DNA from 2 places in the Streptomyces sp. TAA040 genome. Region 2 is predicted to be linked to the other one. Evidence: riboswitches for the same ligand, from Rfam matches in the RefSeq annotation. Region 2 holds a riboswitch; the other holds the start of a gene.
The links. Region 2 has a riboswitch for glycine ahead of gcvP (aminomethyl-transferring glycine dehydrogenase). Riboswitches for the same ligand answer to the same signal wherever they lie in the genome.

Region 1: linked by a shared signal. The riboswitch ahead of gcvT (glycine cleavage system aminomethyltransferase GcvT) and the one ahead of gcvP (aminomethyl-transferring glycine dehydrogenase) in region 2 are both predicted to bind glycine.

Annotation. Positions count from the first base shown of each region.
Region 1 is NZ_AUKR01000002.1:216,517-222,201, reverse strand. Features, by position in the region: gene H300_RS0103025 (serine hydroxymethyltransferase) at 1-28, opposite strand, end outside; gene gcvH (glycine cleavage system protein GcvH) at 69-446, opposite strand; gene gcvT (glycine cleavage system aminomethyltransferase GcvT) at 581-1,723, opposite strand; glycine riboswitch at 1,860-1,964, opposite strand; gene H300_RS24650 (AAA family ATPase) at 2,191-2,901, shown strand; gene H300_RS24645 (hypothetical protein) at 3,074-3,685, opposite strand; gene H300_RS0103000 (enhanced serine sensitivity protein SseB) at 3,841-4,629, shown strand; gene H300_RS0102995 (enhanced serine sensitivity protein SseB C-terminal domain-containing protein) at 4,755-5,522, shown strand.
Region 2 is NZ_AUKR01000028.1:28,483-34,167, reverse strand. Features, by position in the region: gene H300_RS28060 (DNA polymerase IV) at 1-500, shown strand, start outside; partial or broken gene H300_RS28055 (PRC-barrel domain-containing protein) at 596-964, opposite strand; glycine riboswitch at 1,108-1,204, shown strand; glycine riboswitch at 1,205-1,334, shown strand; gene gcvP (aminomethyl-transferring glycine dehydrogenase) at 1,394-4,279, shown strand; gene H300_RS0119705 (DUF5999 family protein) at 4,341-4,547, opposite strand; gene H300_RS0119700 (hypothetical protein) at 4,864-5,463, opposite strand.

The sequences.
Region 1 (5,685 bases), on a different contig from region 2:
CGTGCAGGGAACCGTTCAGAAGCGACATCAGATTCCGATCCGATCGTGGTGTGCTGGAGGGTATGGGCTCAGTTGCCGGTGAAGGCGGCGTACTCGTCGGCGGAGAGCAGGTCGGCAGGCTCGCCGTCCGCCTTGACCTTGAACAGCCAGCCGCCCTCGAAGGGGGCGGAGTTGACCAGCGCCGGATCGTCCACGACGTCCTGGTTGATCTCGGTGATCTCGCCGGTGACCGGTGCGTACAGGTCGCTGACGGACTTGGTGGACTCGAGTTCACCGCAGGTCTCGCCCGAGGTGACCGAGTCGCCGACCTCGGGGAGCTGGACGTAGACGACGTCGCCGAGTGCGGAGGCCGCGTGCTCGGTGATGCCGACCGTCGACACACCGTCCTCGGCGGCCGACACCCACTCGTGCTCCTTGCTGTAGCGCAGATGCTGGGGGTTGCTCATGACTGAATTCTCCCGGATGAAGGGTGGGGGCTGTGAAACGGGTCTTGACAGGTGGGACGGGACGTCCGCTGCGGACGGCGGGCCCCGCGCGTCCGGACGCGCCGGGGCACCGGCCGCGGCGGGCCGGGGGTGCCTCAGCGGGCCCGCTTGTAGAAGGGCAGCGGGACGATCCGGTACGGCTCGTGGCTGCCGCGGATGTCGACCGCGACCGAAGCGCCCCCGGCGTCCGCGTCGTCGTGCCCGGCACGCGCGGCGTCCAGGTAGGCCATCGCGATCGGCTTGCCGAGGGTGGGGGAGGGGGCGCCCGAGGTGACCTCGCCGATCACCGTGCCGGCCGCGTCCACCACGGGGTAGCCCGCCCGGGGCACCCGTCGGCCCTCGGCGACCAGGCCGACCAGCTTGCGCGGCGGCGCGGTCGCGGCCTGCTCGGCGGCGGCCTCCAGAGCCTCCCGGCCGACGAACCTGCCCTCGTTGGTGGTCTTCTCGAACTTGACCACCCGGCCCATGCCCGCGTCGAACGGGGTGGTCGCGCGGGTCAGCTCGTTGCCGTAGAGCGGCATCCCCGCCTCCAGCCGCAGCGTGTCCCGGCAGGACAGCCCGCAGGGCACCAGCCCGGCCTCGCGGCCCGCCTCGGTGAGCGCCAGCCACAGCTTCCCGGCGTCCTCCGGCGCCACGAACAGCTCGAAGCCGTCCTCGCCGGTGTAGCCGGTGCGGGCGATCAGCGCGTCCACCCCGGCGACGGCGCCGGGGAGCCCGGCGTAGTACTTCAGCCCGTCCAGGTCCGCGTCGGTGAGGCTGCCGAGCACGGCGGCCGAACGCGGGCCCTGCACGGCGAGGAGGGCGCAGGCGTCCCGGTCGTCCCGGACAGCGGCGTCGAAGCCGGCCTGCCGGTCGGTCAGCGCGTCCAGGACCGTCTGCGCGTTGCCGGCGTTGGCCACGACCATGTACGTGTCCGCGGCGAGCCGGTAGACGATCAGGTCGTCCAGGATGCCGCCGCGCTCGTCGCAGATCATCGTGTAGCGGGCGCGTCCGACGGCGACCGCCGACAGGTTGCCCACCAGCGCGTGGTCGAGCAGCTCGGCCGCCTGCGGGCCGGTGACGGTGATCTCCCCCATGTGCGAGAGGTCGAACAGGCCGGCACGGGTGCGGACGGCGCGGTGCTCGTCGCGCTCGCTGCCGTAGCGCAGCGGCATGTCCCAGCCGGCGAAGTCGGTCATCGTCGCGCCGAGTGCGCGGTGCAGCGGGTCCAGAGCGGTACGGCGGGGGTTCTCGGGCATCTGTGGCTCCCAGGCAGGGGCGGACATGTCCTCCCCATCTGTCATCGGAACCTGAGAGGTTCGCCACAAGCCCGCGAGGGCCGTGGTTTGCACCTTGGGTGGGGCCGGAACGATCCGGCCCGCTTTTCAGATATGCCTCGCCTGCGCGGTACGGGGCCTGAGAGATTCAAGGGAGGACTTGCTCCTTCGGCGCCCTGCACCCGGTGCTCCGGGGGCTTCGGGACTCTCCCGCGCTGGTTCAAGCGGCCGTTATGGAGTTGGCGGCCTCATCATGACATGGGCGGCCGCTTCGGGGGGAGCCCGGACGGGGAACGGTTGCGGCAGGGGTCGGAGGGGCTATGACGGGAACCGAGGGGGCCGGCGTGATCCGGTACGAGACGACCGGTACGGCGGCGGACACGGCGGCGGAGCTCTTACTGCCGGGGCAGGCACCGCCGCCGGCGGTGGAGGGACAGCCGGGCGGACGGATGCTGCTGCCCGCCGGTGGGCCGCCCGCCGCCGACGGGGAGGGGCCGTGGCGCGCAGCCGCGCAGGAGGAGGCGAGCGCGCCGCCGGAGCCGGAGCGCGCGCGGGTGCTCGACCTGCGCGGCACCGCGGTCGCCGGCCCCGGGACCCTGCGCTGGCCGGCGGGCGACCGGGTGGTCGTCTCCGGGCTGCCCGGCAGCGGGAAGTCCACCCTGATGCGGCGGATGGCCGTGGAGTGCGGCGCGGTGGCGCGGATCGACTCGCAGGACGCCCGGGAGTGGTGGGCCGATCGGCTGCCCCCGCTGCTGCCCTACGCCTGCTACCGGCCGCTCGTCCGGGTCACGCACTACTGGCGGTTGTGGCGGGCCCTGCGGACGACCGGCAGCGTGCTGGTCCACGACTGCGGATCGCTGCCCTGGGTGCGCCGCTGGCTGGGGCGGGAGGCGCGGCGGCGCGGACTGCGTCTGCACCTGCTGGTGCTGGACGTCCCGCCGGTGCTGGCACTGGCCGGGCAGACCCAACGCGGCCGGACGGTTTCCGGGTGGGCCTTCGGCCGCCACCGCCGGGCCGTGGCCCGGCTGCTGGGACAGCTCGAAGCCGGACGGTTGCCGACCGGTTGCAGCTCCGCGGTGCTGCTCGACCGGGCGGTGGCCGCCGGGGTCCACACGGCGACCTGCACCGGTCCCGGCCGCCCCGCGGCCTGCTGCCGCTGAGCCCCGGACCGGTGGCGGCCACCCGACCGCCCGTCGCGTGGGCGACCGGCCCCGGCCGCCCCGGCCGTGCGGCCGGGACCCGGCCGTCCGGTCCAGAGCGCGTGACCGCCCGGACGGGCGCCGAGGTGCGGCGGCCCGTCCGGGCGGCGGTTCGTGAGCGGAGCGGTCCGGGTCAGCTCGGCGGTCCGGGCAGTCCGGTCGTCGGCAGGCCCGTGCCGGGGAGGTCGGGCACGTCCGGCGCCGGCAGGTCGCCGTCGAGCAGGGTTTCGAGCAGCAGCGCCACCACGGCAGCGATCGTCTCGTTGGCAGCCCCGACGACCTCGGTGGGGTCACCGGAGGCGACCGCCTCCAGCAGTGCGTCCACCGCGGCCTGCAGGTCCTCGGCCGCTTCGGCAGCGAGAGCCGCCGGGTCGGGGGCCGCGGCCCGGTCGCCGGCCTCCGGTGCCTCGGTGGCGAGCTTCCCGATGGCCTCGGTGAGCGCCGCCTCGTGTTCGGCGGCGTCGGCCGCCGGCAGGAGGCCGTCCTCGGCGGTGAGGACGGCCAGCAGCTCGGTGACCGGGGCGAGTACGCCGTCCATGCCGTCGAGCGTGGTCACTTGAGAGGCGAGCGCCTCGACGTCGGGGAGGGCGGCCCGAGCGGGCGGCGCCGCCTGCTCGGGGGCGGCCACGGCGGTACCGGCCGGGCCACCGGGCATCGCCGCCGAGGCCGCTCCGGCGGCGCCGAGGGTGAGTGCACCGGCCATCGTGGCGGCTACTGCGGTGGATACGACCGATTTCCTGCGCATGAGGGGATGTTCCTCCGATAAGCGGGTGATGTGGACGCTCCTCACTCTTCGCCCGGCATGCACCTGACGCAACCGGGCGGTCGCCGGGCGTGTGCATTCGGGTGACCGCGACGCCCGGCGGAGCACCGGGCGCGGGCGCCGCTAGGGTTTCTGCCATGACAGGTCCCCAGCATCCGCAGCACCCGCAGAACTACGGCCCCGGGCACGGCGGTGGCTGGCCGGGAAACGAACTGGAGGAGGCGCTGGCCGCCTCGGTGAACGTGCCCGGCGCCGGCGGGCGGCTGATGGAGGTGCTCGGGCGCAGCAGCGTCTGGGTGCCGCTGCCCGAGGGCGGCGGTCCGGACAGCCCCAGCATCGACCTGCCCACCGTGCAGTGGGAGGGCCGCCCGCACGTGCCGGTGTACAGCTCGGAGCAGCAGTTCCTCCAGTGCGTGCAGGTGCCGATGTCCTTCGCGGTGGTGCCGGTCGGCGAGTTCGCGCGCGGACTGCCCCCGCAGGTGGGGATGGTGGTCAACCCGGAGGGCGCGGTGGGCGCCCCGCTTCCGCCCGAGGCCGTGGCCGAACTCTGCCGGGAGGGCGCTGGCGGCGGCCTGCCCGGCGCGCCGACCGGCGCCCGGATGCGGCTGTTCGAGCCGGACTGGCAGGACGACCCGGTCGACTTCCTGGCGGCCGCTGCCGGTGAGTTCGCGACCGTCCCGCCCGTCCGTACCGCCCGGCGCGGACTGGCGAGCGCGGAGGGCGATCCCCCCGCGCTCTTCGTCGGCGTCGAACTGGAGTGGATGGGCGACGACGTGCGCCAGTCCGCGCACGACGCGCTGGCCAGGGCGCTGGGACGCGCCCCGGTGAAGTGGCCCGTGCAACTGGTCCTGCTGGACGCCGCGCAGGACCCGGTCGTGGAGTGGATGCGGCAGTGCCTGCGGCCGTTCTACGTCAAGGAGTCATGAGCACCTGTACCCGGACGGACACGAGTACCCGCCGAGGTCCCGCGGGCGGCTCGTAAGCTGGTTGGATGGCAGGGGGCGCATGCCGGTGCCCCCTGCGGTGGGCGAAGTGGCGAGAGGTGGACCGGGTGAGCGCGGGTGAGAGCGTCGAGCAGCTTCTGCGCCAGGTGTCACCGGGACGGTACGACGTCTATGAGGAACTGCTGCACCGGCTCGCGGACAGCCGCGTCTGGATGCTGCTGTGGCACGGGCGCTCCGGCGACCCGGACGCCCAGTACGGCAACATGGAGGTCGCCGGGCACGGTTACGCACCGTGCGTGACCTCGGCGCAGGAACTCGCCGCCTCCGGCTGGGACCGGGCGCACGAGACGGTCACCGGACGGGACGTCGCCGCGGCGCTGTACCCGGACCGCTGGGGCCTGTGGCTTGACCCGCACGCCCCGGGCGGCGGGCTCGGCATTCCCTGGCTGGACCTGCGCCGGGTGTGCGGCGGCCTGGAGCGGTTGCCCGCCGGCCCCCTGCGGATCAGTGAGCCGGCCCTGGAGATCCCGCAGTTCTACGCCCAGCTCGCCCACAACGCCCAGCGCACGCCCGCGATCCGCAGCCTGCGCAGGGCCTGGGTGCAGCCGGCCCTCGGTGTCGCCTACCTGGTGATCGGGCTGGACCTCTACGACGACGGCGACCGGTCGGTGGAGTCGGTCCGCGCGATGATGCACCAGTCGGTGGGGGCCGTCCCGGAGGGGCTGCCCGTCTCGACGGTCGCGATGTCCGACGCGTACGACCCGGTGGCGATGTGGCTGCGCGCCAACTCGCGGCCGTTCTTCGACCGTGACGCACACGGTGCCGCACCGGCCGCGGTGCCCGGCCACGGCTACGGCTACCCCCGGCCGTACTGACGTCACTGCAGGTAGCCGCCTTGCGATGTCCGAATGTTGGGTAATGCCCAACTAAAGCCCAACTCAAACCGGCGTCCGGGTCTCAGGTCGGTATCACCGACATGCGGACGGTTCTCACCGCTCTAAATGCACAGTAATGTGCGGGCGACCATATGTCGGAACC
Region 2 (5,685 bases):
GCCACGACTTCGCCACTCTCACCCGGTCGGAGACCCTCCGCGGGCCGACCGACGACACCCGGGTCGTCCGGGAGGCGGCCGCCCGGCTGGTCGAGTCGGTGGACACCACCACGGGGGTGCGGCTGCTGGGGGTCGGGGTGAGCGGACTGGCCGACTACGCCCAGGAGGACCTCTTCGCTCAGTTCGCGGGTGCGGACGAGCCCTCCGCGCCCGAACCGCGGGGCGGGGACGGTGCGGAGACGGTGCCGGCGGACTCCCCACCGGAACTCCGCCGGGAGCAGTGGCTGCTGCCCGGCCTGGACGTCCGCCACACCGTGCACGGGCCCGGCTGGGTGCAGGGCGGCGGGCTGGGCCGCGTGACGGTGCGCTTCGAGCGCCCCGACTCCCCACCGGGCCGGGTGCGCACTCTCGCCGCGGACGATCCGGAGCTGAGCCGCGGAGAGCCGCTGCCGCTGGTCCCGGGGCCGGCGGGAGATCAGTCCGGGTCGTTCCCCGGCTGACGGGGTGCCGCCTCCGGCCCGGCTCCCGCGGCCCTCTCCACTCCAGCCTCCCCGACCGCGTCGTCCCCGTCCCGGCGGTGCCCGGCCGTACCGCTGCCGGCGACCGTGCCGAACTCGCGCTCCTCGCCCGGCGGCGGGGCGTCCCTCGGGCTCGCCGGGTGCAGTCCGTAGTGATGGGCGAGCTGGAGTTCCTGCTCGGGGCTGAGGTGGCGGCCGACTCCGAAGTCGGGCGCCTCCCTGATCAGCGCCCGGCGGAACGGGACACGCAACTGCTCGTCGACGAACTCGCTCGGCGTCAGCGGCACGAAGGCGTCGCGACCGAAGAGGCCGGTGCGCACCGACGCCCACTCGGGCCGTCCCGTCGCGTCGTCGAGGTAGACCTCGTCGACGGTCCCGATCCTGACGCCGTCCTGGTCGAGGGCCTTTCGGCCGATGAGACTGTGCGGATCGATGTCGGTGTGCACTGTGCCTCCCGATGGTTCGCGGGCGTCCCGCAGGAGTTCCCACCACCTCCCTCCCAGCAAAGACCACATCGGCCGCCCCGGCCAGTCGAGAGCCGCACCACAGACCGGTGCCGGTGGGCGCTGGTAAGCTCGGCGGTGGCTGTCGACCCCGCGCGGGAGAGCCCACCGGCCCAGGTCGGCGGGCGCCGAAGGAGCAAACCCTCCCCGGAATCTCTCAGGCCCACGTACCGCGCAGGCGAGGTCACTCTGGAAAGCAGGGCGATCCGGGAGCGCAAGCCGCCCCACGGTTCCCCCTCACCGACGGTGAAAGCCGGCCCGAGCACCCTGCGGACCGGTGAAACTCTCAGGTCGAGATGACAGAGGGGGAGGCCGGACGGGCACCCGCGCCGCGGTGCCCCTCGAAGGTCGCGCAGACCAGGAGGCCTCCAGATGACCACAGACCGAGTCGGCCTTGCCGCTCTCCAGCACTCCGTCCCCTTCGCGGAGCGGCACATCGGGCCGGACAGCGCGGAGCAGGCCAAGATGCTGGCACAGGTGGGCTACGGCTCGCTCGACGAGCTGACCCGTGCCGCCGTGCCGGACGTCATCAAGTCGACCGAGTCCCTCGACCTCCCCGACGCACGCAGCGAGGCCGAGGTGCTCGCGGAGCTCCGCGACCTGGCCGGGCGGAACCAGGTGCTCGACTCCATGATCGGACTCGGCTACCACGGCACCTTCACCCCGCCGGTCATCCTGCGCAATGTCCTGGAGAACCCGGCCTGGTACACGGCGTACACCCCGTACCAGCCGGAGATCTCGCAGGGCCGGCTGGAGGCGCTGCTCAACTTCCAGACGATGGTCGCCGACCTCACCGGGCTGCCCACCTCGGGAGCCTCGCTGCTGGACGAGGCCACCGCGGCGGCCGAGGCCATGTCGCTCTCGCGCCGGGTGGGCAAGGTCAAGGGCGGGGTGTACCTGGTGGACGCCGCCTGCCTGCCGCAGACCGTGGCCGTGATCAGAACCCGCGCCGAACCGGCCGACGTCGAGGTCGTCGTCGCGGACCTCACCGAGGACATCCCGGCGGAGCTCGCCGAGCGCGGTGTCTTCGGGGTGCTGCTCCAGTACCCCGGTGCGGACGGACGCGTCCGCGACCTGGGGCCGGTCGTCGACCGTGCCCACGAGCTGGGCGCGATCGTCACGGTCGCCGCCGACCTGCTCGCGCTGACGCTGCTGACCTCGCCCGGCGAGCTGGGAGCCGACGTCGCGGTCGGTACCACCCAGCGTTTCGGCGTGCCGATGGGCTTCGGCGGCCCGCACGCCGGCTTCATGGCGGTCCGGGAGAGGTTCGCCCGCAACCTGCCGGGCCGACTGGTCGGCGTCTCGGTCGACGCCTCGGGGAAGAAGGCCTACCGCCTGGCCCTGCAGACCCGCGAGCAGCACATCCGCCGGGAGAAGGCCACCAGCAACATTTGCACCGCGCAGGTCCTGCTCGCGGTCATGGCCGGCCTCTACGCGGTCCACCACGGACCGGACGGACTGCGCTCCATCGCCCGCCGCACGCACCGACTGGCCACGATCCTGGCCGCGGGACTCCGCGAGGGCGGCGTCGAGGTGGTGCACGAGTCCTACTTCGACACCGTGACCGGCCACGTCCCGGGGCGGGCCGCCGAGGTGGTGGCCGCGGCCCGCGCTGCCGGCGTCAACCTGTGGCAGGCGGACGACGACCGGGTCGGCGTGAGCTGCGACGAGACCACCGGGCCGGAGCAGCTCACCGCCGTCTGGGGCGCGTTCGGGGTCCGGGCCGACGTGGACGCGCTCGACTCCCGGGTGGCCGACGCGCTTCCGGCCGGGCTGCTGCGCGAGGACGACTTCCTGACCCATCCCGTCTTCCACCGGCACCGTTCGGAGACGGCGATGCTGCGCTACCTGCGCAGGCTCGCCGATCGCGACTACGCGCTGGACCGCGGCATGATCCCGCTGGGCTCCTGCACGATGAAGCTGAACGCGACCACCGAGATGGAGCCGATCACCTGGCCCGAGTTCGGCGGGCTGCACCCCTTCGCGCCGGCCGAGCAGGCCGAGGGCTACCTGACGCTGATCCGGGAGCTGGAGGAGCGGCTGGCCGAACTCACCGGCTACGCCAAGGTGTCCGTCCAGCCGAACGCCGGCTCGCAGGGCGAACTGGCGGGTCTGCTCGCGGTCCGTGCCCACCACCGTGCGAACGGCGACACCGAGCGCACGGTCTGCCTGATCCCCTCCTCGGCGCACGGCACGAACGCCGCGAGCGCGGTGATGGCCGGGATGAGGGTCGTGGTGGTGAGGACCGGCGAGACCGGGGACGTCGACGTGTCCGACCTGCGGGACAAGATCGAGCGGCACGCGGACGAACTGGCCGTCCTGATGGTCACCTACCCGTCCACGCACGGCGTGTTCGAAGACAACATCTCCGACATCTGCGCCGCCGTCCACGACGCGGGCGGCCAGGTCTACGTGGACGGGGCCAACCTCAACGCCCTCGTCGGGCTCGCCAAGCCGGGCAGGTTCGGTGCGGACGTCTCGCACCTCAACCTGCACAAGACCTTCTGCATTCCGCACGGCGGCGGCGGACCGGGTGTCGGTCCGGTCGGCGTGCGCGCCCACCTGGCGCCGTACCTGCCCAACCACCCGCTCCAGCCCGAGGCGGGGCCCGCGACGGGGATCGGGCCGATCTCGGCCGCACCCTGGGGGTCGGCCGGGATTCTGCCGATCTCCTGGGCCTACGTCCGGCTGATGGGCGCGGAGGGGTTGCGTCGGGCCACCCAGGTCGCGGTGCTCAGCGCCAACTACATCGCCAAGCGGCTGGAGTCGCACTACCCGGTGCTCTACAGCGGTCCGGGCGGGCTCGTCGCCCACGAGTGCATCATCGACGTCCGTCCGCTGACGAAGGCGACCGGGGTGAGCATCGACGACGTGGCCAAGCGCCTGATCGACTACGGGTTCCACGCCCCGACCATGTCGTTCCCCGTCGCGGGCACGCTGATGATCGAACCGACCGAGAGCGAGGACCTCGCGGAGATCGACCGGTTCTGCGAGGCGATGATCGCTATTCGCGCGGAGATCGAGAAGGTGGGATCGGGGGAGTGGACGGTCGAGGACAACCCGCTGCGCGGTGCCCCGCACACCGCGGAGCAGCTCGTGGGGGAGTGGGATCGCCCGTACACCCGTGAGACGGCCGTGTTCCCCGCGGGAGCGGCGGCGTCCGACAAGTACTGGCCGCCGGTGCGGCGGATCGACGGCGCGTTCGGTGACCGCAACCTCGTCTGCTCCTGCCCGCCCCTGGACGCGTACGACGGCTGAGCGGTCGTCCGGGCAGTGCGGTGGACCGCCCGGCTCGGTGCCCGGGCCGCCGGCCCACCGTTCAGACCGTCGCGGTGAACCGGCCGCCGCCCGGCGGGCGGTGCGGTGCGATGATCCGACCGTCGGGCAGCAGCTCCCCGGTGTCCTCGAAGAGGAGGACGCCGTTGCACAGCAGACTCCAGCCCTGCTCCGGGTGGTGGGCCACGAGGTGGGCGGCCTCCCGGTCGACTGAGGCGGCTGAGGGGCAGGGCGGCTGGTGCTGACACATGGCGGAGTTCTTTCGCTGTGGAGTGGTACTCGTACTGCGGCACGGTTCGCCGCGGTGTACGGCTTCGACGTTTCCTGCGTTCATGGCAGTTCCCCGTTTCGATCCGACTGCCGGTACCCAGTGTCGTCCTGCCAAGAGGGTTCCGCAGGGATTTCGGGGCACCGCTCCTCATCGGGTGAAGACGTGTCACCCGTGCGGGCGGTTGCCTGAGGGCGGGGCGCGTCCGCCCCGGGACGTACGCCCCGCCTGACCGCGCGGAACGGCGAGGGGCCACGGAACCGTCAACGGTTCCGTGGCCCCTCGCCGTTCCGCGCGGTCAGGCGGCCGGCGCCTCCAGCATCGGGCCGGGCAGCAGCCGGTGGCTCAGCAGGGGGAGCAACTCGTCCACCCGGTGCGGCCGGTCCGCCGCGATACCGGGCGGGGCGGGCGCCAGCGGCACCAGCAGGTCGGAGTCCGTGAGTGCGGGCTCCGCCTCGTCCTGCGGGGCGCCCGCGTCCGCGTGCAGCCACAGCGTCAGCATGTAGAGCTCCGGGATGGACAGCAGCCGCGGCTGGTAGGACCCCGGCAGGGCTGCGGCCCGGCGCAGGGCGTTCTCGGCAGAGGCCACGTAGGGGCCCTCACCGAAGTGCGAGAAGGCATACCCGTCCGGGGTCAGCACGGTCTCGGCCGTGCCTACCGCCGGCCCGTTGCCGCGGAGCAGGAAGCGCCACCCGGTGAGGGTGGTCCGCGGGGGCCCGGTCGGCGCGTCGAGTCCGCTCAGGACGTGCACGGGCAGCGGGAGTTCGGGCCGGAGCGTGCTGCCGACCGCACGGATCGCGAGCGGCGTGCGGGCGCCGCGGACGGCGGCGGCGGAACCGAGTGCCGCGTGCACGGTGCGCAGCGCGGGGGCAGGTGCGACAAGGGTGTGCAAGGACATGGTGGGTCGCCTCTCGCTCGTGAGTCACGGGGTGCGTGGCGGGGCGCGGACGACGCTGTCGGCGAGCCGGGACCGCCTGGGCGGTCGGGAGGTCGTGCGGGGACCGGCGCCCTCGGGCGTCACGTCACAGCCTCAGCTCGGAGTGTATACGACAAATGTTCCCCTCGCTTTTCCGCTAGCCGCTCGGAATGTTTCCGGCAAGAGTCCATCCGGACATCGGCT